Regions from separate parts of the Bradyrhizobium ingae genome, predicted to be linked through region 2. Evidence: riboswitches for the same ligand, from Rfam matches in the RefSeq annotation. Region 2 holds a riboswitch; each other region holds the start of a gene.

Region 1 (7,406 bases), on a different contig from region 2:
CGAGGCCGATTACCGCCGGGGCGTCGATGATTGGCACGATGCTGTCGCCGCGACGTGGTCGCAGGCGATCGCGGCCCATCTCGGACGCGATGGCCGCGTCGCGCTGCTGATCTGGGGCGATCCGTCGCTCTATGACTCCTCTTTGCGGATCGCTCGACGGCTCGATCCTGTGCCCGCGATCGAAGTCATCCCCGGCATCACCTCGATCCAGGCGCTGTGCGCGGCGCATGCGCTGCCGCTGAACGATATCGGCGAGCCGTTCCTGGTGACCACAGGACGGCGACTGCGCGAAGGCGGCTGGCCTGACGGTACCGACACCGTGGTCGTGATGCTCGATGGCGGCACGGCGTTTCAGTCACTCGATCCGGAGGGCCTGCAGATCTGGTGGGGTGCCTATCTCGGCATGTCCGACCAGATCGTCATGTCGGGTGCATTGGCTGAGATCGGCCCGCGTATCGCCGCGGCACGGCAAGAGGCGCGCGAACGGCACGGCTGGATCATGGACAGCTACATTCTCAAACGCAGAGCGTGACACAACCGCAGTCGCGTGAACGGAGGCAGGACAACATGCTCCCCAATTGGGTCTACGGGAAATGCCCGGATATCTCGACCGCGCATCGCGAGGCGGCGATCGCGCGGCAGGCGCAACTGACCAAGCCGACCGGCGCACTCGGCCGGCTCGAGCAGGTCGCGATTGATCTTGCGGGCCTCCAGGAGACGGAAGAGCCTCGCGCCGCGCGCGTGCCGATCATCATCTTTGCCGGCGATCACGGCATCGTTGCCCAGGGCGTATCGGCCTATCCGCAGGAAGTCACGATCGCGATGATGTCGAATTTCGCCGCGGGCGGTGCCGCGATCTCGGTGCTGGCGCGTGAACTGGGTTCGAGCCTCGAGGTCGTCGACGCCGGCTCACTGGCGCAGTCGGAGGTCGCGGGGATCGTCGCGGACAAGCCGCGCTGCGGCACCCGCGATTTCAGCGTGGAAGCCGCGCTTGAGCCGGCGGAACTGGCATTTGCGTTCGAATGCGGGCAGCGCGCGGTGGCGCGTGCGGCGGCGAAGCAGCCCGATCTCCTCATCCTCGGCGAGATGGGAATCGGCAACACCACGGCCTCGGCAGCGATCGCGGCAAGCCTGCTGGGTGTGAGCGCCGACGAAATCGCAGGCAGCGGCACCGGTGTCGATGCTGCGGGTCGCGCACACAAGGCGCGCGTGATCGATGCTGCGCTCGTGCGGCATGGCCTGACGAAGGCGGCGTCCGCGGAGGAGGTCCTGCGTACGGTCGGCGGCCTTGAAATCGCGGCGATCTGCGGCGCGATCATCGCGGCCGCGCAGCGGCGTATCCCAACGCTGATCGACGGCTTCATCGTGTCGGTTGCTGCGCTGGCGGCCGCGCGCCTCAATCCGTCATGTCAGCCGTTCCTGCTGCCATCGCATCAGTCGGCGGAGCAGGGGCATCGCCTGGTGCTTCGTGCCCTGAACGTTCAGCCGCTGGTCAGCCTCGATCTCCGGCTCGGGGAGGGATCAGGCGCGGCGATCGCGCTGCCGCTGGTGCGGCTTGCTTGCGCTCTGCACAATGGCATGGCGACGTTCGCGCAGGCCAATGTTCCGGACCGCCCGGCGTGAGACTCAAGCGATCGTCTGATTGACCGAGACGACGCGCCAGCCATCCGACAGCCGGTCGATGCGGGTGAGCGAGAGCGGATCGATCGCAAAACGCAGGGCCGCTTGTGGTGCGAGGTCGAGCGCGATGCATAGGGCAGAGCGGATGGTGCCGGAATGGACGATGAGGATCGCTGATCCTCCTTCGATACGGTGAAGGCCTTCGCGCGTTTTGGCGATTTGGTCTTCAAAGCTTTCGCCGCCTGGGGGCTTCGAGCCGGCCGGATCGGCCCAGAACTTTGCATAGGCCGCGCCGCCCGCGGCAGCGAGTTCATCGTGACGTCGTCCGCTCCATTCGCCAAAATCCTGCTCGCTGAAGGCGGGCACGCAGACCGGCTCAAGCCCGAGCGCGCGTGCCGTTTCGAGGGTCCGCCGGGCCGGGCTCGCGTAGCTCGCGGCCCCCGCCGGCAGATGCCGTCGCAGAGCGTCCAGTCGCGTCCGGTCGCTGAGATCGGCCGGCGCGTCCATGGCGTGGATCGTCCCTGCGATGCCATCGACAACGGCGTGTCTTACGAGCCAGAGGAAGGTGTCCCCTTCCATTCAACGTCTCCAACGATACTTGCAAAGGATATTTGCGCTGCTGCGACAAGAACGCCGCAGCTTCCACATTGACTCTCTCTTGCTCTTAATCATAGATGCTCGTGACGGTTTCCCCATCCGGGGATGAAAAGGGAATGCGGTGCGGGGAGTTTCCCCAATGCCGTAGCTGCCCCCGCAACTGTAAGCGGAGAATCCTTCGTCACAAGCCACTGGGCTCTCGGTCCCGGGAAGGCGGCGAAGAGGTCATGACCCGCGAGCCAGGAGACCTGCCGTCAGCCGTGGTCACACGCGAAGATGTCGGTCGGGGAGTACAGACATTTGGCTTAGCCGGAGGCGGGAAATGCGCTGAAGGTTGAGACTTGGTTCGCTGTGACGTGCCACTGACGTCATACCGAGGCCCGAACCATGTCTTCTGCCCGTACCGGCAATTTGCCCAAATTCCTGCGCGCGTCCGGCATTCTCACCCCGTTTATCTTCGTCGATGTTTCCGCAGCCGTTGCGCAGCAAGCCCGCGAGCAATTGCCGCCCGTCGAGGTTCGCCAGATCGACCAGAACCGCAAGCCAGCCAAGCCGAACAGACGCGATGAGCGGAGCGCCCGGCGACCGGCGCCGAACCGAGCGGCGACCGCCACGACCACGCAAAAGCAGGCCGTTCAGAACGTGACACAGACCCCACTGAACACGAACGCGGTGGCCGCAAGCGCTTCACGCCTGGGACTGACCGCGCGCGAGGTGCCCGCGACCGTGGAGGTGATCTCGGCAGAGACGATCCGCGAGCAGGGCTACCGCACCGTTTCGGACGTCGCTCAGGGTGCCGTCGGCGTTACTGCCGGAGACAATCCGGCCGAGCCCTCAGCCTTCTCGATGCGCGGCTTCACCAACAGCCAGATCAACACCCTCTACAACGGCATCAAGATCGGCCCACAGAACATGACCTCCCGCGTCATGGACACGGCCAATCTTGAGGCGATCGAATTTCTGAAAGGGCCTGCCTCGCTGATGTCAGGCGAGGGCGCCAGCGGCGGCGCGATCAATTTCGTGACCAAGCAGCCGCACACCGGGCCGGTGCAGAACGAGGCGTTCTTCGCCTACGACTCGCTGAACTCGTTCCGCACCTATTACGGCTCCGGTGGCAGCACCAATGTGCAGGGCCTGGACTACCGGTTCGACGTCAGCCGCTCCTCGCTCAACGGCTTTGCCGACGACACCAATACCAAGACGCTCGACGTCTCTAGCCAGCTCAACTATCGCATCTCGGACAATCTCAAGATCTGGGGCGCGATCGAGTACCGGGAGGACCGCTCGAAGGCCTATTGGGGTGCGCCGCTGGTGCCGATTGCTTTCAGCGGTTCGCACGCGACGACGGGGATCGTTTCGGGCACTTATGTCTCGAGCAGCGGGACCAATCTTGGCCCCATCACGATCGACGATCGTACCTTCAACACCAACTACAACGTTCTCGATAATCGCAATGTGGCGCAGGAAGTGTGGCTGCGCGGCGGCTTCGAACTCAAGCTCGCGCCGGACCTGACCTTGAAGAGCCAAGCCTATGGCTATGGCGCGGAGCGCTCGTGGTTCAACAACGAGGTGGAGGCCTTCAACTCTGTTTCGAACCAAGTCGATCGCGGCCGCTTTTACGTTGCACATAGCCAGCGGTTGTTTGGCAACATTACCGATCTAACCTGGGATGCGAATATCGCAGGCTTCGACAACCGCCTTGTCACAACGCTTGCCGCAAGCGATCTTGATTTCGTCAGACCCGGCGCGGCCAACGCCGACTTTCCCCACGATTCCGTCACGCTCGTCGATCCCGTGCGTGGCTATTATGGCCCCCTCACGATTCAGCAGCAAACGGCGCGGATCAACAACGAGGCGCTGTCGTTCGAGGACCGGCTGAAGCTGACGCGCAGCTTTGCGCTGGTCGGTGGTCTCCGCGTCGAGCATATAGGGCTCGACCGCAATTCGACCAACGTCAGCGGCCTCGAGAAGGCAGGCTTTCCGTTCACGAAAGACTGGGCGCCGGTGACGGGCCGCATCGGCTACACCTGGGAAGCGGTGCCCGGCCTGACCTTCTTCAGCCAGTACGCGACCGGCGCCGATGTCTCGGCCAACAACGTCTTCCTGCTCGCGCCCACCCAGCCGCTCGACCTGACGACCTCGCGTACCTACGAGACCGGCGTCAAGCATCTGTTCTGGGACAACAGGGCTGAGTGGTCGTTCTCGGCCTACGACATCTTGCGCAAGAACGTCTACGCGGCCGCCGGCGGCATGCAGCTCAATATCGCCGGGCGGCAGGAGTCCAAGGGCGTTGAGCTCGCCGGTGCCGTGCGCGTGACGGATGCCATGCGGCTGTGGGGCAATATCGCCTACGTCGATGCGCGCTATGCCGACTACGATTTCGCCGGTGGCTCGTTCTCCGGAAACACGCCGCCGAATGTGCCGCGCATCGTCGCCAATGCCGGCGCGTCCTATCGCTTCTTTACACCATGGCCGGTGGAGTTCGGCGTCGTCGGACGTCACGTCGGCGATCGCTACAACACCGATGCGAACACCGTGACGCTGAACGCCTACACGATCGCGGACGTCTACGCTTTCGTCGACATCCCGAAGTCGGTGTTCTCCGCCGTCGAGCAGACGCGTCTGACGTTCCGCGTGCGCAACGTCACTGACAAGCGCTATGCGGTCTGGGGCGATCCGTTCTACCCCGATCAGGTCCTGCTGGGCGCACCGCGCACCTACGAGATCTCCGCCGCGTTCAAGTGGTGAGGCACTGATAGCATGCTGGGCGCAATGATCCTGCTGCACCGCTGGCTCGGGATTGCGTTCTGCCTCCTGTTTGCGATGTGGTTCGCAAGCGGGATCGTGATGCACTTCGTTCCGTTTCCCTCGCTGAGTGAAGCGGAACGCTTTGAGGGTCTCGCGCCGTCGGGAAATGTCGGTAGGGCGATCGGGCCGTCGGACGCCGTGGTGGCGAGCGAACTGTCCGACGTGACGCGCGTGCGGCTGATCCGGCGGGGCGACAATCCCGTCTACGTCGTCGTGTCGCCATCGCGGTCGCGTGCCATCCGAGCAACGGACGGCACTGAGGCCACCGTGACATCGCCGGACGTCGCGCTTGCCATCGCGACCGATCATGCGCGACGACGCGGGCTTGATGTTGCCCGCGTGCAAGTCGTCGGTGTTGCCGATTATGATCAATGGAGCGTGCCCAATGGCTTCGACCGGCATCGGCCGCTATTTCGGGTGGCACTCGCCGATGCCGATGGCACGGAGCTTTACGTATCGTCGGTGACAGGCGAGATCGTCCTGGATACGACGCGGCGCGAGCGTGGGTGGAATCTGGTCGGCAGCGTCGTGCACTGGATCTATCCCACCGGCTTGAGGAGCAAGTGGGCGCTCTGGGACAGGGTGGTCTGGACACTCGCGCTGTTCGCGCTGATCGCGGCTGTGCTCGGCGCAGTGCTGGGAATCGCGCGGCTTAAGCTTCGCGGCGGCCGAATGCAGTCGCCTTATCGCGGCTGGCATGTCCTGCATCACGTCATCGGATTATTGGCGACGACCTTCGTGCTGACCTGGGTCTTCAGCGGCTGGCTGTCCATGGATCACGGACGCTTGTTCTCGCGCGGGCAGTTGACGCAGGCCGAAGCCAATGTCGCGGCTGCAGCGCTCGATGGGCCCGCGCTAGCGGCGGTGAATTGGCCGCCGATCCCGCCATCGGCTCGCGAGGTCGAGTGGTTCGCCTTTAACGGCAGAGTCTACCGGCGCGACCGGGTCGGCGTCGGTGAGCAGATCCTGGTCAGGGCAGAGGACTCGAGGTGGGACGAGCAACAGCCATTCTTGAATGCTCGCGATATCTCAGGATTGACCGAGCGTCTTGCGGCCGGATGCGACGTTCCAACGCTGGTCGACGGAAACGATGATTATCCTGCATCGCCCGCGCTGCCGGGTGCGCCCGTCTATCGCACGAGATGCGGCGGCGTTTGGTTTGATATCGACGGTTCGAACGGCGTGGTGCTGCAGAAGCTGGATTCGTCGCGACGTGCTTATCGCTGGCTCTACAGTGCGCTGCACACGCTGGACTTTCCGAGCCTGCTGGCGCATCCGCAACTGCGCAGCGCGCTGATCGTCGGATTGTGTGCCCTCGGATTCCTGTTCTCGCTTACCGGCATTGTCATCGGTTGGCGCCGATTGCGTTACACAATCGGCGCCAACATGTCGCGGCAGTAACGCGCCTCAGGCGTCCGCGGCCTGATTATGTCGTGGTCTGCCTGACAATGCTTCGTCCGACAGCCAGTCGCGCGCCAGATTGACGTCGAGCTGGGAGAGCTGATGTCCGACCGGCAAGACGCGCTCCTCGACGCGCGCGCCTGATGTGGCGAGCGTCCTGGCAAGGCCGTTCACATTACCGGGCGGAACGATCGGATCGTGCTGACCGGAGAGTAGCAACACCGACCTGGCCGCCAGGTCGGCCTGCGGCGGCTTTGCCAATGGTGCCATCGCGCGCAGTAGCACGGCACCGCCCAGGGCTTGCGGCCGAAGCAGCAGCATGGCGGCGGCGATGTTGGCGCCGTTGGAATAGCCGAGCGCCACCGGGGCCGCGATGCCGTACTCGTTGCGCGCGGCATCGACGAAGTCGGCAAGCTCATGCGCGCGGCGCACGACGTCGGTCTCGTCGAACACGCCCTCGGCAAGACGCCGGAAGAAGCGCGGAGCGCCGCCTTCGAGCACTTTCCCCCGTACCGAGAGCAGCGCGCGATCGGGGGCGACCATGCGGCCGAGCGGGATTAGGTCGTTCTCGTCGCCGCCGGTGCCGTGCAGGAGCAGCAGCGGCGCGAGATCGCGCCGCGTGCCTCTCTCGAAGCGGTGCATGAAAGAGAGCTTGCTCATCACGCCGCCTTCTCATCGTCCAGCGGGGCCAGCACGCCTTCGATGTCCTTGCGGTGTGGCTCCAGGAAGGCCGGTAGCTTCAGGGCCTCGCCCAGCGTTGCGACCGGCTCGTCCACGGCGAAGCCGGGGATGTCCGTCGCGATCTCGAACAGGATGCCGCCGGGCTCGCGGAAGTAGATCGAGCGGAAGTAGTTGCGGTCCTTCTGCTCGGTCGGGTGCATGCCGTGCTCGTTCACGAGCTTGCGTGCCATCTGCTCTTGCGCGGCGTCGTCGGCGGCGCGGAACGCAATATGATGCACCGAGCCGCGACCCATGCGGCC
Region 2 (7,406 bases):
GTGATCGCGAACAGGTCCACCACCTTGTCGGCGAAGGCGGGGGGCCGGTCGTCGGGATGACCGTAGTTGACGACGGCACGGCGCGCGTTCGCCGGCCCGGACAGCGTGATCCAGACGTCATGTGCAGTCGACGGAGCGGCCGAGCAGAGCGTTAACGCAGCCGAGAGCAGCAGAGATTGAATGGAACGGGAAGAGATCATTTGGTCACCAGTTTTGGCGCCGCCGCGGCCACCACTGTCGGGAAGCGATAGCTCACGCCCGCGAGGACAGCGAGGGTCGGCTGGGCGCTGACGAAGATGTCGGATGAATTGGCGTTGACCGGGTTGCCGAAATTGATCGCGATCTCGCTGACCCGATCACCCGGATACCAGGTTGCCTGTGTGAATGCGGTCCACCCCTCAGGCCAGGAATAGGCGATCTTTCCGGTCACGCGCGAGTACGGCGAGGTCGTGATGAGGCCGTCCTGGGTCAGGTTCTTTTTGCCGACGAAGGTCACATAGGCCGAGCCGGACAGTACCTGCGCATTGACGGTCGCAACGTTGAAGTCGACGCCGACATTGGCGACATAGTTCGGCACGTTCGGCACGAAATAGGACGGCGCCGCATCGACGAGGCGCGCCGTTATGCCGGTATAGTTGGCGAACAGGGACACATTGTTGACGGGCTCCTGGATCACGAACCAGCGTGCATCGACATCGTATCCGTTGCGCTGAGCCTTGCCCAGGAACGTAACCGGCAGGCCGGCATCGGCTTGAAACGCCTCGTTCGCGGAGTCGGTCGTCCAATAGCTTGCCAAAAATCTGACGCGATCGAAGGTGAGCTGGAACCCGCCTTCGCGACTGACGATCTTGAACGGCTGAATGCCGGGATTGCCGATAAGCTCCGCGGGCACGTCGACGCTGCGGAAGCCCTGGCCATAATTGGCAAACAGCTCGAGCCATCTTACCGGCGTGATCGCGACGCCGACCTTCGGGCTCGTAACGCCGTTCGAGATGTTTGGCGTCCCGCCGAGCGTGATGCGGTCGTTGATATCGTAGTAAAACTGGTCGTAGCGTGTGCCCGCCGTGAACTTGAGCCAGGGGAGCGGTTTGACCTGGACCTGTCCAAAGCCGGCGACGTTGGTCTGGGTCAACCCGACATTGACCACGGCCGGCCCGGTCACGGCACGCGCGGTCGTCGGAGCCTGGAACGCCTCGATGAAGTCGGTGCGCCAGTTGCTGCCGAGCAGGACCTGCACCGGGATGTCGTCGCCGATGGCGCCGGTCCAGACCTTGCTCACGCGGCCGCCGACCATCGTGCGGTCTTCGTGCTGCACGCGCTGGCCACCGCCGAAATCGGCGAAACGGTTCGAAAACTGGTGGCTGACGTACAACGTCCCCTTCAGTTCCTGGTCCTGGGCGCCCGAACTGTAGTTGGTGACGAAGTTCTCGAGTTGCTTGTTGCCGCCGTCGGTCGGATTGGTGGCTGAGCGCTCGGAGATCGCGCCTGCGGCGATCGCATCGCGATTTGCATAGCCGGGCGAGCCGTATTCCGTGCCATAGGCCTGCGCGCGGAACGAGATGGTCGCACCGTCAGGCAAGATCGTCGTGACCTTGTTGAACGAATTGTAGCGATTGATGAAGCTATTTTCGCGATAGCCGTCGGTGTGATAGCCCTCCTGCGCCAGATAAGGCAGCCACGCACCTTGCGTCGTACTGTAGGTGGCGACGCCCCGCGCGGTGCCTTGCGTGCCGCCGGAGACGCCGACGCTCGCGAAGGGCTCGGCCTGCTTGGTCGTGATGTTGACCGAGCCGCCCATGTTGGAATCGCCGTATTCGACCGAGAACGGTCCGCGCACGATCTCGATGCTCTTCACCGTCTCGGGGAAAAGCACGTTGAGGTCGGCGTAGTTCGGCGTGTGCAGCGAGGAGACCTCGTTGAGCGGGACGCCGTCGATGAAATAGGCGATGTCGCGGCCATGCTCGGCGTCGGTGTAGCCGCGTAGCGAGAGGCCATAGCCGATGCCGCCTTGGCCGTAGTTGGACACGTTGAAACCGGGGAGCGGGCGGAACAGGTCGCCATAGGTCGCGACCGCCAGCCGGCTGATGGCCGGCGCGTCCAATACGGTCACCGCAGCGGGGAGGGCTGTCACGGCGCTCGACACGTCGCCGCGGCTTGCCGTCGCGCCTGCGCCGATGGAAAGCCCAAGCGCGGGCTGCTGGGAGGATGCCCGCGCAACGGGCCTGTTCTGCGCACGGCGCGCGGTGCTCGTTCGCGAGGCCGCCTCGGTTCGTCGGGCGCGTTTGGGCGCAGCTTCCGGCGCTGCAACCGTCACAGGGGGCAACGGCGCGGATGCGCTCGGTACCGTCTGTGCATTGATTGAATCTTCGGCCGCGAAGCCGGACAACGTCATGCTGGCCAGTGCCAGGTGCCAAGAAACCCTACGCAACTCGTCCCCCTTTACGCGGCGAGCTTCGGGCCCGGCATTCCGAAGTCGCTGGTATGATGTCTTACCCGAATACTCATACAGTGGTATGATGATTTAAGTAAATCGTCATACTGCGTGGCTCTGGGCCTCAACCGGGACCGGGGCGAAATACGGACAGTCAGTCCCAAGACCGGCTCGTAGATCGGAACTCCCACATTCCACAGCGAATACGGGACGCCCATTCAAACGAATCGTTGACACCCGCTCACGAATATCACCACATGTGGGCGTCACGGTTCCGCTGGATCGCAAGATTTAGTGGCTAAGAGGGAAGCCGGTGAACTGCGCCAGAAGGCGCGGAATTCCGGCGCTGCCCCCGCAACTGTCAGCAGCGAGCTGCTTCCGTACAAGCGTCACTGGTGCGTCCGCGCATTGGGAAGACGGGAAGCGAGCGACGACCTGCGAGCCAGGAGACCTGCCGTGACGATCTGAACGTCCACGGGCGGGGTGTCCGGCGGTCGCTTGCATGCACCGTCCGGCGCTTTCCTGCCGGCGTTTCTGCGGCGTCCTTTCCAAAAGCCCCGTTCAAACATAACGCGCGCATCACGGGGCCGATTGATGTCACTGAACCTGCACGACGCGGAAAGCGCTTCCGCACCCATCATCCAGTTGCGTCCACAGTCACTTGCGGCTTCCAGCGAGCCGTCCATGCAGATCATTCGCCGCAACGGCAAGGTCTCGCCATTCGATTCCGCCAAGATCGCGGTTGCCATGACCAAGGCGTTTCTGGCCGTGGAAGGCACCAACGCGGTCGCCTCGCGCCGCGTCCATGAGAGTGTCGAGCAGCTCACGTCCGAAGTCGTCACCGCACTGATGCGCCGGGCAGGCGAGGGGCGCACGTTCCACATCGAGGACGTGCAGGACCAGGTCGAGCTCGCTTTGATGCGCAGCGAGCACCACAAGGTCGCGCGCGCCTATGTGCTGTATCGTGAGGAACGCTCGCGCCAGCGTGCGGAGGAAGCCGCTGCGGAAGCCAAGACGGTCGCCGTACCGGAGCTTCATGTCACGCTCGCCGACGGCTCGCGCGTCGGCCTCGACAGCAAGCGTCTCGCCTTGATCATCGGCGAAGCCTGCGCCGGCCTCGACGGTGTCTCCGCCGCGCCGGTGCTGGCCGAAACCACCCGCAATCTCTACGACGGCATCAGCCAGGATGAGCTGGCGCTGGCCTCGATCATGGCCGCGCGGACTTTGGTCGAGCAGGAGCCCAACTACGCCTATGTCAGCGCGCGCCTGCTGCTCGACAAGCTGCGCGGCGAGGTGCTGTCCTACGTCCAGGGCGTTCCGACCTCGGCCTCGCAGGCCGACATGGTGACCCGCTATGCCGAATATTTTCCGGCCTATGTGAAGGTCGGCATCGCGGCCGAGCTGCTCGATCCCGAGCTCTCCCGTTTCGATCTGTCGCGCATTGCGGCAGCGCTCAAGCCCGAACGCGACTTGAACTTCCAGTTCCTCGGCTTGCAGACGCTCTACGACCGTTACTTCCTGCATGAGCGCGGCAAGCGTATCGAGCTGCCGCAGGCGTTCTTCATGCGCGTCGCGATGGGCCTCGCCGTCCGCGAGATCGATCGCGAAGCCAAGGCGATCGAGTTCTACGATTTGCTGTCGTCGTTCGACTTCATGGCCTCGACGCCGACCTTGTTCAATTCGGGCACGCTGCGCCCGCAGCTCTCGTCCTGTTTCCTCACGACGGTGTCGGACGATCTCGACGGCATCTTCAAATCGGTCAAGGACAACGCCCTGCTCGCCAAATATTCCGGCGGCCTCGGCAATGACTGGACGCCGGTGCGCGGTCTCGGCGCCCACATCAAGGGCACCAATGGCGAGAGCCAAGGCATCATCCCGTTCCTGAAGGTTGCTAACGACACCGCGATCGCGGTCAACCAGGGCGGCAAGCGCAAGGGCGCGGTCTGCGCCTACCTCGAGACCTGGCACGTCGACATCGAGGAATTCCTCGACCTGCGCAAGAACACCGGCGACGATCGCCGCCGCACCCACGACATGAACACCGCGAACTGGGTGCCCGACCTGTTCATGCAGCGCGTCGATGCCGACGGCGAATGGACTTTGTTCTCTCCGGACGAGACGCCTGACCTGCACGATCTCTACGGCGCAGCCTTCAAAACGGCCTACGAGGCCTATGAAGCCAAAGCGAAAGCCGGCGGCATGCGCGTGTTCAAGACCGTGCGTGCGACCGATCTCTGGCGGCGCATGCTGACCATGCTGTTCGAGACCGGCCATCCGTGGATCACCTTCAAGGATCCCTGCAATCTGCGCTCGCCGCAGCGGCACATGGGCGTGATCCATTCCTCGAACCTCTGCACCGAGATCACGCTCAACACCTCGGCCGACGAGGTAGCGGTCTGCAATCTCGGCTCCATCAACATGCTCGCCCATGTCAGCGCTGGCGGCATCGACCAGGCCAAGCTGAAGCGGACGGTGACGACGGCCGTGCGGATGCTCGACAATGTCATCGACATCAATTTCTACACCATCCCGGAGGCGCGCCGTTCCAACATGCGTCACCGGCCGGTCGGTCTCGGCTTGATGGGTTTCCAGGAAGCGCTTCAGGTCCAGCGCATCCCGATCGCATCGGATGTCGCCGTCAGCTTTGCCGATGTCAGCATGGAGGCGATCTCCTACCACGCCATCGAGGCGTCGTCGGATCTCGCCGCCGAGCGCGGCCGCTATCCGAGCTTCGAGGGCTCGCTGTGGTCGAAGGGCATCCTGCCGCTCGACTCTATCCAGTTCGTCGCGGAGTCCCGCGGCGGGTTAGATGCCGACCGCTCCGCGACGCTGGACTGGGATCGCCTCCGCAAGAAGGTCACTTCAAGCGGCATGCGCAACTCGAACGTCATGGCGATCGCGCCGACCGCGACGATCTCCAACATCTGCGGCGTCTCGCAATCGATCGAGCCGAACTACCAGAACCTGTTCGTCAAATCGAACATGTCCGGCGACTTCACGGTCGTGAACGATTTCCTCGTGCGCGATCTGAAGGCGAGGGGGCTGTGGGACGAGGTGATGGTCTCCGACCTCAAATATTTCGACGGCAGTGTCGGCCAGATCGACCGCGTGCCTGATGATCTCAAGGCGCTCTATGCCACCGCGTTCGAGATCGACAGCGCCTGGCTGATCGAAGCCGCCGCACGTCGGCAGAAATGGATCGACCAGTCGCAGTCGCTCAACCTATACATCGCCAATCCCTCCGGCAAGAAGCTTGACACGCTCTACCGGCTAGCCTGGCGGCGTGGATTGAAGACGACCTATTACCTGCGCTCGCGTAGCGCCACCCATGTAGAGAAGTCCACGTTGAAGGGCACCGACGGCAAGCTCAACGCAGTGTCCGCGTCGAGCGCGGTTTCGCATGCCCCGATCATGATCTCGACGGCGGCGGCGCCCGATCTCGACGGCATCAAGGCCTGCCGAATCGACGATCCCGAATGCGAAGCCTGCCAGTGAGGAGATGACGATGCTTGATTGGTCCGACACCGAAATCACCGCGGCTGCTCCCGCCGCTTCTACCCTCGCCACGGCACTGCGTCCGCATATCCAGCTCAAGCTCGAGCCGGTCGATCCGACCGGCTTAGGGGCGATCGATCGTGCCGGCGGCCGCGTCTCGGTCGACGAGAAGCGGATGATCAACTGCCGCGCCGACGTCAACCAGCTCTTGCCGCTGAAATACAAATGGGCCTGGGAGAAATATCTTTCCGGCTGCAACAATCACTGGATGCCGACCGAAGTCTCGATGCAGGCCGACATCGCGCTGTGGAAGTCGCGCGACGGTCTGACGGAGGACGAGCGTCGCGCCATCAAGCGCAACCTCGGTTTCTTCGCGGCGTCGGAATCGCTGGTCGCCAACAACATTGTGCTGGCGATCTACCGTCACCTGACCAATCCGGAATGCCGGCAGTATCTGCTCCGCCAGGCCTTCGAGGAGGCGGTGCACACCCACACCTTCCAGTACATCGTGGAAAGTCTCGGCCTCGATGAGGGTGAGCTGTTCAACATGTACCGCGAGGTGCCGTCCATCACCGACAAGGCGGCGTGGGCGCTCAAGCACACCCAGCATCTCGACGACCCGTCGTTCGAGACCGGCACGCCCGATAACGACCGCGCCTTCCTGCGCGATCTCGTCGCGTTCTACGTCGTATTTGAAGGCATGTGGTTCTACACGGGTTTCGCGCAGATCCTGTCGCTCGGCCGCCGCAACAAGATGGTCGGCATCGCCGAGCAGTATCAGTACATCCTGCGCGACGAGAGCATCCATCTGAACTTCGGCATCGACGTGATCAACCAGATCAAGATCGAGAATCCGCATCTGTGGACCGCCGAATTCCAGGACGAGATCCGTGGCATGATCCGTGAGGCGGCCGAACTCGAAGCCGCCTATGGCCGGGACACCATGCCGCGCGGCTTCCTCGGCCTCAACGCGGCGCTGTGCGAGCAGTACATGCATTTCATCGCGAACCGTCGCTGCGCCCAGATCGGCCTCGCTCCGGTCTTCGCTGAGGTGGAGAATCCGTTCCCGTGGATGTCGGAGGCGATGGACCTGAAGAAGGAGAAGAACTTCTTCGAAACCCGCGTCATCGAATACCAGAACGGCGGCGCGCTGAGCTGGGATTGATCAGAAGTTGAAGCTCAACGCGGAGCGTGTAATTTGCCTTGGCTGCTTTCGAGATTTCGGGGGCGCAAGACAACGTGCGCCCCTAACGGCCATCCTGATGCTAGCATCAGGTCGAGGAGCGGCTTGGCGAGGCGGGCGGCCTTTGGCGTAAAGCGGATCATGGTGGAGCAACCGTGATTCTGCTGTCCAATATTAGCTCAAACTTCCCCATGATGGATTGGGCCGAGAGTTCAGGTTTTTCAATTGGTTAGAGGGCGGCGTGTGCACGACGTGTGCACCGGGAGATCAAAAAAGATCCATCGGAGGCTAGCGTCG
Region 3 (7,406 bases), on a different contig from region 2:
ATCGGAATCCAGCAGGCTCAATTGCGCAAGCCCGTCGAGGAGAGGCAGATGCGCCGCGTCGGTCACGCCCCTTACTTGAAGATTGGCCCGGCTGGTCACGTCGATCAAACCGTTGCCGTAGCGCGCGGCAAGCTCGGCAATGCCGGCTGCCTGTACCGCGGTCAGCCGACCGCCATGCGGGCGCACGCGCACCACGAGTCCGTCGCCCGACAGCATCGGCCGCAGCGCACCCGGACACCAGCCCTTGATCGCGACCGCGCTCATGAGGCCTCCTTCAGCGCTGCCGCAATCGAATTGCGGCGCGTCTTCCAGAGCGAGGCTTCATGCAGGCGGGTGAAGCAGGTTTCCATCGCAGCCAACGCGGCCGGATTTTCCCGCGCCATGAATGCGCGGACATCGTCAGCACCGAGGGTCGCGTCATAATAGAGATCGAACAGATGCGGCGGCACGGCGCCGGCCAGATGGGCGAACGCAGCCATGTGCTCGAGCGTCGCGGTGATTTCTGCCGCCCCACGAAAACCGTGGCGCATCATGCCGGCGATCCAGTCAGGATTGGTGGCGCGGGCGCGAACGACGCGCGAAATCTCTTCCGTCAGCACGCGCGCCTTCGGCCGATCGGGACGCGTCGCGTCAAGATGATAGAGCGATGGCGTGGCTGCTCCGAGCTTTGCTGCCGCAGCCGCAACGCCAGCTTCATGCGCGGCATAGTCGGCGGCGAGCAGCAGGTCCGTCTCCGGCAGATCCTGCACGTGGACGAAGGCGTCAGCGCTGACGAGCCGCGTCTCGATGCCGGCGCGATCGGGCCGCATCTCGCCGTCGGATGACAGCGCCCAGGACGATGCCGACAGCCAGGCCTCGCCGGCTGCCTCACGCGAGTCCTCCGTGAAGACATCCGGTATCGAGGACAGGCCGACGCCATATTGTCCGGGACGCGGCCCGAACACGCGCGAGGCGCGCATGCGATAGGGATTTTCGTCGCCCTCGCCATCGCGCGTGGACAGCGCTTCGCTAGCCGCTTCGAACAATTGCGCGAGACCCGCGAAGACGTCGCGGAACAGGCCCGACACGCGCAGCGTGACGTCGATGCGAGGACGGCCGAGTTCGGCCGGAGCGATGATGTCGTAGCCGATCACGCGTCCTGATGCGTGATCCCAACGCGGCGCGAGGCCGGCGAGGTGCAGCGCCATCGCAAACTCTTCACCGGCGGTGCGCATGGTCGCGGAGCCCCAGAGGTCGACCACGAGTCCCTTCGGCCAGTCGCCATTATCCTGCAAGTGGCGGCGCAACAGTTCTTCCGCAAGCTTGATGCCTTGCGCATGCGCCGATGGCGTCGGCACGGCGCGGGGATCGACGGCAAACAGATTGCGCCCGGTCGGCAGCACGTCCTGGCGCCCGCGATAGGGCGAGCCGGCAGGCCCAGGCGCAACCCGTCGGCCGGACAACGCCGCGATGAGAGCGTCCCTCTCCGCCTCGCCGCAGGTCCCCCGGCCGAACACATGCAGGCCATCGCCGAACTGGCTTTCCTTGAGATCGCAGACGAAGCGGTCGATGCGTGGAATCGCTTCCGCAGGCGCAGCCGAAGCGGCAAGGCCGAGATCGGCGTCGAGGCCGGCAGCGCGTGCCTCGTCGCGGATTTCGGCGATCAGGCGCTGCCGGCGCGCGGGATCAAGGCCGTCAGCGGTCGAATATTCGTCCAGCAGTTGCTCGAGCCGGCGCAAGCCGTCCGGCACCGGGGACTTCGTGAGCTGCGGCGGCAGATGGCCGATCGTCACCGCAGCGATGCGCCGCTTGGCCTGCGCAGCCTCGCCGGGGTCGTTGACGATGAAGGGGTAGATGACAGGCAGATGGCCGATCAGCGCCTCGGGCCAGCAGGACGATGACAGCGCCACGGATTTCCCCGGCAGCCATTCCAGCGTGCCATGCGCGCCCATGTGAACGACAGCGTCGATGCCCTGCTGCCGGAGCCAGAGATAGAACGCGACATAGGCATGGCGCGGCGTACGCGACAGATCGTGATAGTCGGCGTCACGGTGACTGACCTCACCGCGCTCCGGCTGCACCGCGATGATCGCCTTGCCGCTACTGATCGCGGCGAAATGAAATGCGCCGCCGCGACAGCTCGGATCGTCCTCAGGCGTACCCCAGCCCCGCGCAATGTCATCCTGCAAGGCCCGCGGCAAGCGAGAGAGTGCGGCAAGATAGTCGGCGACGCTCCACGTCAATTTCTGCTTGAGCAAGACGTCGCCGAGCGCACTCAACGGCTCGACATCGAAGCCGGCCTCGCCGAGATCAGAGAGCAGCGCTTCGACCGAAGCAAGCGCGTCGAGCCCAACCGCATGGGCGATCTGGTGCGGGCGTCCCGGATAGTTGGAGAGCACGACCGCTGCCCGCTTTTCGCTCGCTGGCTTCTCCGCAAGCCGCTGCCAAGCCGCCACGCGCGCTATGACCGCGGCGATACGCTCATCGTCCGGCCGATGGGCGAGATGCGCGAATTGCAGATCGGGATCGCGTTCGGCCGCCGACTTGAAGCTCACCACGCCCGCAAACACGCGGCCGTCGACCTCCGGCAGCACGACGTGCATCGCGAGATCGCCGGGCGAGAGCCCGCGCAGAGAGTCCGCCCAATCCTCGCGCCTTGCCGTGGAGAGAGCGACCTGGAAAACCGGACACGATGCGGCATCGAACGGCGTCGTGCCGTCGTCCCCAAGCGCGGAGAACGCGGTCGCATTGACGATGGCCGCGGGTGGATGCTGCGCAAACTTCGCCCGCAGCCAATCGGCAACGCCCGGCGCCTTCAATGACGTCACGAACACGCCATGGGCATCGAATCCCTTCTCCCGCAGCGCTGCGATCAGCGCATCGACCGGCGCCGTGTCAGCAGCCGTGAGATAAGAGCGATAGAAGGTCACGAGCGCGCGAGGTTTTTCGCCGGGATCGGGCAGCGCCCCGACAACACCGCGCCCCGGCTCGTAGAAACCGATCTCGGGGACCTCGATCTCGCCAACCACCGGCCCCGCATAGAGGCCCGAGGCCAGCGCAAGCTGCGCGATCGCGGCTTGTGCGGCGACCGGCCCGCCCTTGTCGCAGAGCACTTTCAACCGCCTCAGCGTCGAGACCGGCAAGGTCGAGAATGCATCCAGCCGCTCATCGTCGCGGCCATCCGCCGGCAACACGGCAAGCGCGATGCCGCGGTCCTTCGCCAGTTGCTGAAGGGCCGCGAGCCCATAGGCCCAATAGGACTCGCCGCCGATCAGGCGCACCAGAATGCCGCGCGCGTGCAACAGCGTCCGCTCGATATAGGTATCAACCGACAGCGGATGACGCAGCTCGGCGAGATTGGCGAGCCGCAGCGACGGCAGGCTGGCGCACCCTCGCCGCCAGCCGGCAGCGAACGCGGCGAGATCGGAATCCGAGAACGAGAGCACCACGAGATCGGCCGGGTCCTGACCGATGTCCCTTGGCGTCGCGGTCTCTTCGAGACCACGGCTCTCGCGGAAGACGACGTGCATCAGATATCAAGTCCTGGAATACCAAGTCCCGCCTTGATCGCGGTCTCGTCGATATCGCCATGCTCGCCGATCACGACCAGCTTGGATTGTCGCGGACGCACGCCCCAGGGCTGATCGAACTGGTGCCGCACGCGCTCGCCGACCGATTGCAGCAACAGCCGCATCGGTTTGCCCTTGACCGCAATATAGCCCTTTGCGCGCAGCACGTTCTGCTCGCGCGCCAGCCGCTGCACCGAGGCGATCAGCGCCTCGACATCGATGACCTCGGGCAGATCGATCACGACGGAGTTGAAATCATTGTGCTCGTGCTCGTCCTCGCCGTCATGATGCGAGGGGCGCGCGGCGAGATCGTCTTCGGCCGCAGCTTCCAGGCCGAGGATGACGCGTAAGTCCACCGCGCCGTCGACGACCGGCAGCATCGGCACGGGGCGCGGCATCTCGGCCGCTATCGCCGCTTTGGCGACCTCGAGCCCTGCCGCGCCTGCGAGATCGGCCTTGGTGAGCAGCACGATATCGGCGCAGGCGATCTGGTCCTCGAACACCTCCGACAGCGGCGTCTCATGATCGAGATTCTCATCGGCAGCGCGCTGCGCTTCCACGGCATCCGGATCCGGTGCGAAGCGGCCTGCCGCAACGGCCTCGGCGTCGGCGAGCGCAATCACGCCGTCGACCGTGATGCGCGAGCGGATCTCCGGCCAGTCGAACGCTTTCAGCAGCGGCTTCGGCAGCGCCAGCCCCGATGTCTCGATCAGGATGTGATCGGGCCTCACCCGGCGCGCGAGCAGTTGCTCCATCGCCGGAATGAAGTCGTCGGCCACGGTGCAACAGATGCAGCCGTTGGCGAGCTCGACGATGTTTTCCTCCGGACAATTGGCATCTGCGCAGGATTTCAGGATCTCGCCGTCGACGCCTTGGCTGCCGAACTCGTTGACGAGCACCGCGAGCTTCTTGCCGTTGGCATTGGTGATCAGATGCTGGATCAGCGTCGTCTTGCCTGATCCCAGAAAGCCCGTGACGACCGTGACCGGGACTTTTGCGAGCGTGTTCATTCGGCGGCCTCCGGCACGACGGCAATGGGGGGAATGCGCGCAAGCGATTGCTTGCGGAAGATCTCAGGTCGGCTGCGCCATGGCACGATTCCATCGGGCGCGGCCGCGTAAGCCGAAGCGCCTGCGATCACGTCGTTCGCATTGGCATCCGACAGGCGGCCGTAGACATAGGACCATCGGCCGGGCGCAGTGAGCGCCACCGAGCAGCCCTGGCTGCACGCCGACAAGCATTCGACGGGAACCAGGTTGACGCCCGCGGGCACGCCGGCGTCGAGGATCGCGGCGTGCAGCCGCGCGCCCGGCGTGGTTTCACCTTCGCCGAGCGTCTGGCCAGCGCGGCAGGTGATGCAAACATGAAGTGTGACGGCCATCGCCCCTTCCAGGATATCTGCGGGAGGCGATGAGGCGCACGAACCACGCGAAAGATGGTTCGTTTCCCCGTCGCGGAACACCCCGTCCGCCGGTCCAAAACATTCGCGCTGGCAGGTCTCCCGGCTTGCGGAGCAGGGGTTTATCCCTTCGATCCCCGCCTTCCCGATCCCAGGGGATCAGTGGCTTCGGGCATCTCTCCGGTCACGGTCGCGGGGGCGGCTGCTTTTCGAACACGAATCTTGCCGATTCGAGCCCTATCGCATTCCCTCTTCGCCTGTCGTAGGACAGGAACCAACGCTGGCCCACCATTTGCCCATGGCCGCCACTTGTCAAGCCGAAGGACCACGTCCCATGACGCCTGAATCGGATACCCCAGCGGCGGAGGAAGCCGACGCCCGGCATGCTGCGAAAATGGCGAAAATCAAGGTCGCCCGCGACAAGATCATGGCGACCAAGAGCGGTGAAAAGGGACTGATTATCGTCCACACCGGCGCTGGCAAGGGGAAATCCTCCTCGGCCTTCGGCATGATCGTTCGATGTGTCGCGCACGGCCTGCCCTGCGCGGTCGTCCAGTTCATCAAGGGCGCCTGGGATACTGGCGAGCGGCGGCTGCTCACGGGGCACTTTGGCGACCTCTGCCAGTTCCACGCCATGGGTGAAGGCTTTACCTGGGAGACGCAGGACCGCGCCCGCGACATCGCCGCCGCGCGCGCCGCCTGGGAGAAGGCGAAGGAGCTGATATCGGACGAACGCCTGCGCATGGTCGTGCTCGACGAGATCAACATCGCTCTGCGCTATGACTATCTCGATATCGCCGAGGTCGTCGATTTCCTGAAGACGCAGAAGCCGCCGATGACGCATGTCGTCCTCACCGGACGCAACGCCAAGGACGAGTTGATCGAGATCGCCGATCTCGTCACCGAGATGACGCTGGTGAAACATCCGTTCCGCTCCGGCATCAAGGCGCAAGCCGGCGTCGAGTTCTGAGACTTTTGCGATGGCGCGCGCATTGATGATCCAGGGGGCTGGCTCGGACGTGGGCAAGTCGCTCATCGTCGCGGGGCTCGTGCGCGCCGCAAAGCGCCGCGGCCTGGGCGTCCTCCCCTTCAAGCCGCAGAACATGTCGAACAACGCGGCGGTGACCATCGACGGCGGCGAGATCGGCCGCGCCCAGGCGCTCCAGGCGCTCGCGGCCGGCGTCGAGCCACACACCGACATGAATCCCGTGTTGCTCAAGCCCGAGACCGATGTCGGCGCGCAGATCATCGTGCAGGGCAAGCGCATCGCCACCGCACGCGCGCGCGACTACGCGGCGATGAAACCTTCGCTGATGGACGCGGTACTCGAAAGTTTCGAACGCCTCAAGGCGCGCGCCGATCTCGTCCTGGTCGAAGGCGCCGGCAGCCCGGCCGAGGTCAACCTACGCAAGGCCGACATCGCCAATATGGGCTTTGCCCGCAAGGCCGACGTCCCCGTCGTGCTGGTCGGCGACATCGACCGCGGCGGCGTGATCGCGCAACTCGTCGGCATTAAGACCGTGATTGATCCCGACGATGCCGCGATGATCCAGGGGTTCGTCATCAACAAGTTTCGCGGCGATCCCACGCTGTTCGATGATGGCTACCGGCTGATCCAGGAAAAGACAGCCTGGCGCGGCTTTGGCGTGCTGCCCTGGTTCGCGCGCGCTGGCGAACTGCCGGCCGAGGATGCGTTGGGACTGGGCGACGCGCGAAAGCCCGGCCGTTGCAAGATCGCATTCCTGGCGCTGTCGCGGATTGCCAATTTCGACGATCTCGACCCGCTCAAGCTGGAGCCAAACATTGACCTTGTCATGGTCCGTCCCGGCGAAGCGATCCCGGGCGACGCGCGCCTCGTCATCATCCCCGGCTCGAAATCGACGCGCGGCGATCTCGCCTTCCTGCGCGCGCAAGGCTGGGATATCGATCTCCTCGCGCATTACCGCCGCGGCGGTCATGTGCTCGGCGTGTGCGGCGGCTACCAGATGCTCGGGCACAGCGTGGATGATCCCGAGGGCATCGAGGGGCCGGCCGGAGAGACAGCCGGCCTCGGCCTCCTCGATGTGACGACGGTGATGTCGCCGCAAAAGACGCTCACCCGCGTCACTGCACGCCACGCCGCGAGCAGCGAGCCGATCGACGCCTATGAAATTCACATCGGCCGCACCGATGGGCCGGATCGCGCGCGACCGTTCGCCACGCTCGACGGCGCGCCGGAAGGCGCGATCTCCGGCGACGGACGCGTGCACGGCAGCTATCTGCACGGCCTGTTCACGTCGGACGGTTTTCGCAAGGCCTTCCTCGCGCGGCTCGATATTCCCGCAACCGATCAGCCGTACGGCGCAAGGGTCGAGAGCGCGCTCGACGCGCTCGCCGATCACATCGAGACCCATCTGGACGTCGAAGGTCTGCTCGCGCTGGCGCGCTAGGATGCAAGCGCAGCGACGAGGCGCGCCCAT
Region 4 (7,406 bases), on a different contig from region 2:
CCCGCTGCAACATCATGGCAAAACGATTCCAAAAGACGGGCGTCAAGCCTGAATGGGAATGTTTCTCTCTTTCTCATCTTCTCCAAGATCCGATACGTCTTATCAATAAAGGATTCGACAAGCCGCCCTATTGGATCAATTTCGTTCTTGGCGCCGATCGCGGAATCCAGGGGGGATTGCCGTACACTCCGCAGATTCTCGACATGCTCATCGGGAATCTTCCAAAAGGAGCGATGTTTTGCGTTAGCGGGGTCGGTCGAGCTCAGTTGCCGGCGACAACCCATGCGGTGCTCGCCGGCGGCCACGTTCGCGTCGGACTCGAAGACAATCTGTACCTCGAACCGGGTATACTTGCCACTAACGTGCGGCTCGTCGAGAGAACAGTAAGAATTATCCGAGAACTCGGGTACGAGCCCGCCACCGCAGTGGAAGCGCGCACGATGCTCGGGCTTGCGCCACGCAAATAGTCCGGTATCGACAATTCCCAATCGGAAGATGACTCGTTGATCCGATGACCGGCTCTCGACAGGTCCTGAGCATGAGCGCCAATCGTGCAAAGTGTTGTTGATCTTTGAAAATGAGCGATCGGCCACCGGTGGCAAAGATCCTCGAGTTTCAGCCTGGTATCGCCGCGCAGCTTCGGTCCTCGAAAAAGGACGTGTCGTCGGCGTCAAGTTGTAGGAGCAGAACGAGTGGTAGTCTCCGTTGCTGCCCAATGTCATGCCAACCATGAGGCGAGCTCTAACCTGGTCGCGAGCGCTGTTGCCAAAAACACGCGGCGGCTGGTGCCACTTTTGGGTCTTGCCTATCTCTTCAACAACCTTGACCGGACAAGCGTCGGCATCGCTGCACTGCAGATGAACGAAGCCATTGGCTTGAGCGCCTCGCAATTCGGCTGGGGCGCGGGGATCCTCTTCTTTGGTTACTGCATGCTGGAAGTTCCCAGCAACATGATGATGTATCGTTTCGGCGCGCGCCGCTGGCTCGCCCGCATCATGGTGACCTGGGGCCTTGCAGCCGCGGCGACGGCGTTCGCCGTTGGACCATACAGTTTCTACGTGATCCGCTTCCTTCTGGGTGTGTTTGAAGCAGGCTTCTTCCCCGGCGCCATTTGGTACATCTCAATTTGGTTTCCGGCGCGAACCCGAACGGGCGTTCTTGCCTGGTTCATGGCTGCAACACCGCTGTCCGCGTTGATCGGCAATCCAGTCTCGGCTTGGCTATTACAAATGGACGGGGTGTGGAGACTGGCCGGCTGGCAGTGGATGTTTTTGATCGAAGGCCTACCGGCCTGCCTGCTCGGGGTTCTATGCCTCGTCCTGCTTGCCGACACGCCGGACAAGGCCTCGTGGCTGACGCCCACCGAGCGTGATGCGTTGCTGAACGAGCTCGCAAGGGAGAAGGACAAGAAGGTCAAGAAGGTCAAGAAGGTCAAGAAGGTCAAGAAGGTCAAGAAGGATCTCTGGGCCGCGATGAAGGACGTCCGCGTACTCAAGTTGACGAGCGTCACTTTCGCATTCACGATCGGTTCTTATGGGATCGGCGTCTGGCTCCCCCTGATGCTAAAGAGCCACAACTTGAACAACACGCAGGTCGGTTGGCTCTCGGCCGTGCCCTATCTCTTTGTCACGATAGGCATGTTGTACTGGGCGCGACGTGTCGATCGTAAGGGGTACAGGATCTACAACCTGATCGCCGCATTGATGCTTGGCGCGACCGGACTTGTCGTTTCGGTGATGCTCACCTCGCTCGTGTCGGCGCTCACATGCATGACGCTTGCTCTGATCGGCACGATCTCCGCGCGGACAATCCTCTACACGATGCCGCAGAGTTTCCTTATCGGCGCTGCTGCTGCCGGAGGCATCGCATTCATCAATTCTATCGGTGCCTTTGGCGCCTTCGTCGGCCCGTACATGGTTGGCGTTCTTAAGGATGCGACGGGATCCTTTGATATCGGTATGATAGCAATGGCATTCATCCTGGTTGTTGCAACCGGCATCGCCAGCAGCCTTAGACCGGTGGTTACGTATGGTGATGACTTTCCTTTCTGAGCGGGCCGCCTGAGTAGAGGCCGCTCCAACCAATCGTTAAGCCGCAGCGTAGCGCCTGCTGAACGACCGATTGGAAATCGCTGCTGCTTCTCACGTCGTCTGAAACAGTCCTCACCGGGATCCTGGCAGATGCAATTGGCCGCGCCCGCGCATCTCGCTGCCAAGCGACCCAGCGAGGCTGCAACGGGCGCGACCGGCTCACTCAGCGGAAATGCGAGTTGTCGGAGTTCCTCCATTGAAACGAGTGCATTTGATCCAGAAACGGATCGGCATTCCGCCAAATGAACGCAACTCTAACTACCGAGCTCGCGCTTGCATCAAGACGCCTTGCGAAGTTCGCGCGCCGCCGCGACCATGTTGGCGAGCGCCGGACGGACCTCCTCCCATTTGCGGGTCTTCAGGCCGCAATCAGGATTGATCCAGAGCTGCGAGTCCGACAGACGTTGGCGGGCCAAGGCGATGAGATCTCCGATCTCAGTGGCTTCGGGAACGCGCGGGGAGTGGATGTCATAGACGCCGGGGCCGATGTCGTTCGGGTATTTGAAGGCCGTGAACGCATCGAGCAGCTCCATCTTCGAACGCGACGTCTCGATCGAGATGACATCTGCGTCCATCGCGGCGATTGCATCGATGATGGCGTTGAACTCCGAATAGCACATGTGGGTGTGGATCTGCGTCGCATCTGCGACGCCGCAGGAGCAGATGTGGAAGCTTTCCACTGCCCAGTCGAGATAGGCCTTCCTGTCGGATCGGCGCAGCGGCAAGCCTTCGCGTAGCGCTGCCTCGTCGATCTGGATCATGGTCGCGCCGGCCTTTTCGAGGTCGCCGACCTCGTCGCGGATCGCAAGCGCGATCTGGCGGCAGGTCTCGCTGCGCGGTAGGTCATCGCGGACGAATGACCAGTTCAGGATCGTCACCGGCCCGGTGAGCATTGCTTTCATCGGTTTCTTGGTCAGCGATTGCGCGTAGCGCCACCATTCGACAGTCATGGGCTTCGGTCGCGAGACATCGCCGAACAGAACCGGCGGGCGGACGTAACGCGAGCCGTAGGACTGCACCCAGCCGTGTTGGGTGAACACGAAGCCGGAGAGCTGCTCGCCGAAGTACTGCACCATGTCGTTGCGCTCGAATTCGCCATGCACAAGCACGTCGAGGCCGATGTCTTCCTGCCACTGCACCGTACGGGCCGTCTCCGCCTTGAGGAATTGCTCGTATTGCGCGTCCGTCAGTTTGCCCTTGGCATGAGCAGCGCGAGCGTTGCGAACGTCGGCGGTCTGCGGGAACGAGCCGATCGTCGTCGTCGGAAAGGCCGGCAGACCAAAACGCTTGCGTTGGACCTCTGCGCGGTTGGCAAAGGCGCTGGTGCGGCGGCGCATGGCGTCGTCGATCGCCGCCATTCTCTGTGCAACGATCGCGTCGTGGATTTTCGGGGAGGTCTCGCGCGCCGTCGCCACAAGATCGGATGCGGTCAGCGCGGCTGCGACACTCGCCTCGCCTGCGAGCGCCTTCGCAAGGACCGTGAGCTCGCCGATCTTCTGCACCGAGAAGGCAAGCCAGCTCTTCACGTCCGGATCGAGATCGGTCTCGAGCTCAAGATCGATTGGGACATGCAGGAGCGAGCAGGAGGGCGCGAGCTGCACGCGATCCCTGCCGAACTTTGCAATGACGGGTTTGAACCGCTCGATCAGTGCCGATAGGTCAGAACGCCACACGTTGCGGCCATCGATGACGCCGAGCGAAACCACGAGGTCCGCGCGGGCGCCGCATTCAATCTGGCTCAATTGTTGGGGAGCGCGGATAAGATCGACGTGCAGTCCGGCCACAGGCAGCTCCAGAGCGGTCGCCAGGTTGTCGCCGATCGCCCCGAAATAGGTGGCCAGCATGATCTTGATGTCAGGCACTTCCTTGGCAAGACACCCATAAGCCCGCTGAAGCGCATTCCGCGTGGTCTCGTCGAGATCAAGCACCAGACACGGCTCGTCAAGCTGAACCCACTCGGCTCCGCGTTTCGCCAGCTCCTTGAGAACCTCGACATAGACTGGCAGGAGACTATCGAGCAGCGAGATCGGATCAAACGCCAGATCAGCGCTCTTGCCGAGCTTCAGGAAGGTGACCGGTCCTACCAGAACCGGACGCGTTTGATAGCCAAGGGCTTTCGCCTCCTCATATTCCTCGATCGGCTTTCGGGATGAGAGCCTGAAGGTCTGACCTTTATGGAATTCGGGCACCATGTAATGGTAGTTGGTATCGAACCACTTGGTCATCTCCTGCGCGGCGGACCCGCCGGCGTCATGGGGGTGACTGCTACTTGCTTCATGCTCCCCGCCTTGAGAGCCGCGCGCCATGGCGAAATAGGTCTTCAGCGGGACCGGACCTGCCTCCCAGCCATACGCCTCGGGAATGGCGCCCACCATGACGCTCGTATCGAGAACCTGATCATAGAGTGAAAAGTCATTCGAGGGGATGACGGTGACGCCAAGCGAGTGCTGGCGCGCCCAGTTGGCGACACGAAGACCGGCCGCAGCTTCAAGAAGCTGCCGGCTGCTGATCTTGCCGGCCCAGTAGCCTTCGAGTGCCAATTTGAGATCGCGGCGTGGCCCGATACGTGGCGTGCCGAGAGTTGCGACAGGAAGTGAGAGAAGAGACATAGCTTTAACCCCATTATGGTGGGGGCAAAGGCCATGGCGGACGCGGGCAGGAGGGGCCGCGAAAGCGCCTGCTGCTTGGCGTACCACCGGACACCCCGCCCGTGGACGTTTATGTTGTCGGGGCAGGTCTCCTGGCTCGCGGGTCATCGTCTGCATCCGGCCTTCCCGAAGCATCTGCTTCAGTGACACGTATGGATGCGGACTCGCCGCTTACAGTTGCGGGGGCAGCGCCGGCATTACTTCAATCCTGAACGGATCGTGAGCGCACCGGCTTCCCTCTTAGCTCCAGATCGAGCGAGACCTGGAGAACCTCGACGCCTTCGATTTATCTGCAACCGGGGCGGTACGTCAACCTCGAAGGAGGACCACCTTTTCTGCGGCATGCTGCCGCGAATACGGCCTCAACAATGGAGGTCATAAACGAACAGCTTGACGATGGGGTGCAAAATCAAATTTTGACCAGCGCCCCTGACGGCCATTGTTGTCGATCGGCTTGGCAGCCCTGTCCTTCCGATCTCAAGCGTTCTCATGTCGTTCCATGAGTTTCTTGTTCGTTCGGCACTGAGCGGCAATTTCTGCATCGATCGTCCAGCGAAGTCTAAACCTTTGTGCCCCGGTCAACTACCAATGTTAGCAATTGATCGAACCGGCAGATCGGTCAATCATGGGATGAAAGATCGTCACATAGGCCACACCTCACCTGTCGCAGACCCCGTTAAGAGCGCACGAGGGTGGCTCGTCGCCGTCACCGTGGAGTTTGACGGAACCCGCTATGCGGTCCAGCAATTTGGCGTTCGACAGCCCCTATCGCAGTCGAACAGCTGGTCTGGCGAACAAGCCGCGAATTTGGAGAGTGCCGCTATGATTGCAACGGGCTTGTCGGATAATGTCATTCCTCGCGCCGACATCGTCAAACGCGCCGCGCGCATCGGAGCGGAAATCCGAAACATCAAGCTGTCGGGCGATCTACCGGACCAGACGATCGCCGCAATCAACGAGCTGCTGCTCGAGAACAAGGTGATCTTCTTTCGCGACCAGGGTCATCTCGACGACGCCGAGCAGGAGCGCTTTGCTCTTCGTTTCGGAAGTCCGGCATGTCATCCGACGCTCGGTGCCATTAAGGGGACGGCGTCGATTATCGAGCTTGATTCGGTCCGCGCCGGCAGCCGGGCCGACCTGTGGCACACCGATGGGACCTTCGTCGATGGCTACCCTAAGATCGCGGTGCTGCGAGGCGTTGTGATGCCACCGTTCGGTGGCGATACGGTCTGGTCAAACACCGTCACAGCCTACCTCGACCTGGCACCGCCGCTGCAACGGCTTGCGGACAAGCTCTGGGCCGTTCACAGCAACGCCTTCGACTACGCAATAATGCCCCGCGCCAGCGAGCTCGACAAGAAGCACTTGGACGAAGTCTTCACCAAAACGATCTATCAGACTGAACATCCAGTCGTGCGCGTCCACCCCGAGACCGGCGAACGCACGCTGCTCCTCGGCGCCCTGGTGCAACGTTTTGTTGGCATCCCGAAATACGACGGCCAGAAGCTGTTTGATCTGTTTCAGTCTCATATCATTGCGCTCGAAAACACCGTGCGCTGGAGTTGGAAGGAAGGTGATGTGGCGATGTGGGACAATCGCGCCACACAACACTACGCGGTGAACGATTACGGCGATCAGCATCGGGTCGTTCGTCGCGCCACCGTCGCTGGCGAGGTACCCGTCAGCGTCGATGGTCAGAGCAGCGTAACGCGCATCAAGACAGCAAAAGAGCCGGCCGCGAAGGTCGCCTAGCCGGTTCACAGGACTGACCGGGGTCCGGCCGATGCAAACTCTGCCTTTGTCACCCATCCCTGTATGCAGCATCGGCAGCTCAACGATGTCATTGAAAGCCATCGTGCCAGCTCTTAACCCAAGAGCGGCATGGATTCCCGGAGAGGTCGCATCGGGTTGATGGAGCTGCGTAGACCTGCAATGAATGAACCGCAAGAACGTTGGTTTTGCCGCGTCAGCACAGGCGCTCTTCATTCGAAAGAATGTCCTCCTTTAGGTTCATGCGCGTCTCTCGATCGGTTTTCTTCCGCGTATTGGCCTCGACACTTGCCGAGCCGCCGCGCCTTCTGAACCAGAGTCAGCACGTTTCGTTGGTCTTGGGCGAAGCTCGAATGCCGTCCAATCCAGAGCGGTTCAGTAGATTGAATGTGTGTCGTCTATCCGCGCGAACTTATTGCGCGTCAGCAAAACCGGCTTGCCGCTCTGCAAGCGCTTCCGCGGTGGTCGATCCCATGTCTTTGCGAAGCACGCTATGAGCGGGAAAGCCAACCTCTTCCAGCGGGCGATCCGACGACTTCGTGGCGACCATGCCAAGAGCGTGCTTTGCGCGTCTCAGTGTCCGTAACGAGCCAGCGTCCTGAAATGGTTTTTACATCCACCTCTCGGAGCGGAATGCCCTGGAGAAGCGAGTATTCAATCGAACGCGCTGTCCGTTGGAAATTGAGCACGCGAATCGATAAGCAGCGCCTAAGCCCCGGTCACCTACCAACTTTGGCAATTGATGCAGCCGGCGGGCACATGGCAATCGTGCGTCAACGAGAGTGGTGCCCCTCACGTCAAGGACGTCGGGATGCGATATGGATCTGGCCGCAACAACGACGGGCCTGATGAATCTGCTGCCTCGTCATCTGCAGCCATGGGGTCTACTTCTACTGCA

Evidence for each region. Region 2 has a riboswitch for cobalamin ahead of ACV1FX_RS01790 (ribonucleoside-diphosphate reductase subunit alpha). Riboswitches for the same ligand answer to the same signal wherever they lie in the genome.
Region 1: linked by a shared signal. The riboswitch ahead of ACV1FX_RS06070 (TonB-dependent receptor) and the one ahead of ACV1FX_RS01790 (ribonucleoside-diphosphate reductase subunit alpha) in region 2 are both predicted to bind cobalamin.
Region 3: linked by a shared signal. The riboswitch ahead of ACV1FX_RS05990 (DUF1636 family protein) and the one ahead of ACV1FX_RS01790 (ribonucleoside-diphosphate reductase subunit alpha) in region 2 are both predicted to bind cobalamin.
Region 4: linked by a shared signal. The riboswitch ahead of metE (5-methyltetrahydropteroyltriglutamate--homocysteine S-methyltransferase) and the one ahead of ACV1FX_RS01790 (ribonucleoside-diphosphate reductase subunit alpha) in region 2 are both predicted to bind cobalamin.

What each region holds. Positions count from the first base shown of each region.
Region 1 is NZ_JBVUBB010000003.1:222,609-230,014, forward strand. Features, by position in the region: gene cobF (precorrin-6A synthase (deacetylating)) at 1-532, shown strand, start outside; gene cobT (nicotinate-nucleotide--dimethylbenzimidazole phosphoribosyltransferase) at 568-1,623, shown strand; gene ACV1FX_RS06065 (histidine phosphatase family protein) at 1,627-2,199, opposite strand; cobalamin riboswitch at 2,288-2,487, shown strand; gene ACV1FX_RS06070 (TonB-dependent receptor) at 2,605-4,965, shown strand; gene ACV1FX_RS06075 (PepSY domain-containing protein) at 4,978-6,426, shown strand; gene ACV1FX_RS06080 (alpha/beta hydrolase) at 6,433-7,086, opposite strand; gene ACV1FX_RS06085 (ring-cleaving dioxygenase) at 7,086-7,406, opposite strand, start outside.
Region 2 is NZ_JBVUBB010000001.1:379,728-387,133, forward strand. Features, by position in the region: gene ACV1FX_RS01780 (DUF4198 domain-containing protein) at 1-200, opposite strand, end outside; gene ACV1FX_RS01785 (TonB-dependent receptor) at 197-2,428, opposite strand; cobalamin riboswitch at 2,684-2,904, shown strand; gene ACV1FX_RS01790 (ribonucleoside-diphosphate reductase subunit alpha) at 3,026-5,926, shown strand; gene ACV1FX_RS01795 (ribonucleotide-diphosphate reductase subunit beta) at 5,937-7,091, shown strand.
Region 3 is NZ_JBVUBB010000003.1:206,914-214,319, reverse strand. Features, by position in the region: gene cobG (precorrin-3B synthase) at 1-264, opposite strand, end outside; gene cobN (cobaltochelatase subunit CobN) at 261-3,509, opposite strand; gene cobW (cobalamin biosynthesis protein CobW) at 3,509-4,558, opposite strand; gene ACV1FX_RS05990 (DUF1636 family protein) at 4,555-4,929, opposite strand; cobalamin riboswitch at 5,023-5,241, opposite strand; gene cobO (cob(I)yrinic acid a,c-diamide adenosyltransferase) at 5,282-5,917, shown strand; gene ACV1FX_RS05980 (cobyric acid synthase) at 5,928-7,376, shown strand; gene cobD (threonine-phosphate decarboxylase CobD) at 7,373-7,406, opposite strand, start outside.
Region 4 is NZ_JBVUBB010000010.1:182,772-190,177, forward strand. Features, by position in the region: gene ACV1FX_RS17705 (beta-keto acid cleavage family enzyme) at 1-467, shown strand, start outside; gene ACV1FX_RS17710 (MFS transporter) at 693-2,051, shown strand; gene metE (5-methyltetrahydropteroyltriglutamate--homocysteine S-methyltransferase) at 2,369-4,699, opposite strand; cobalamin riboswitch at 4,804-5,028, opposite strand; gene ACV1FX_RS17720 (TauD/TfdA dioxygenase family protein) at 5,561-6,490, shown strand.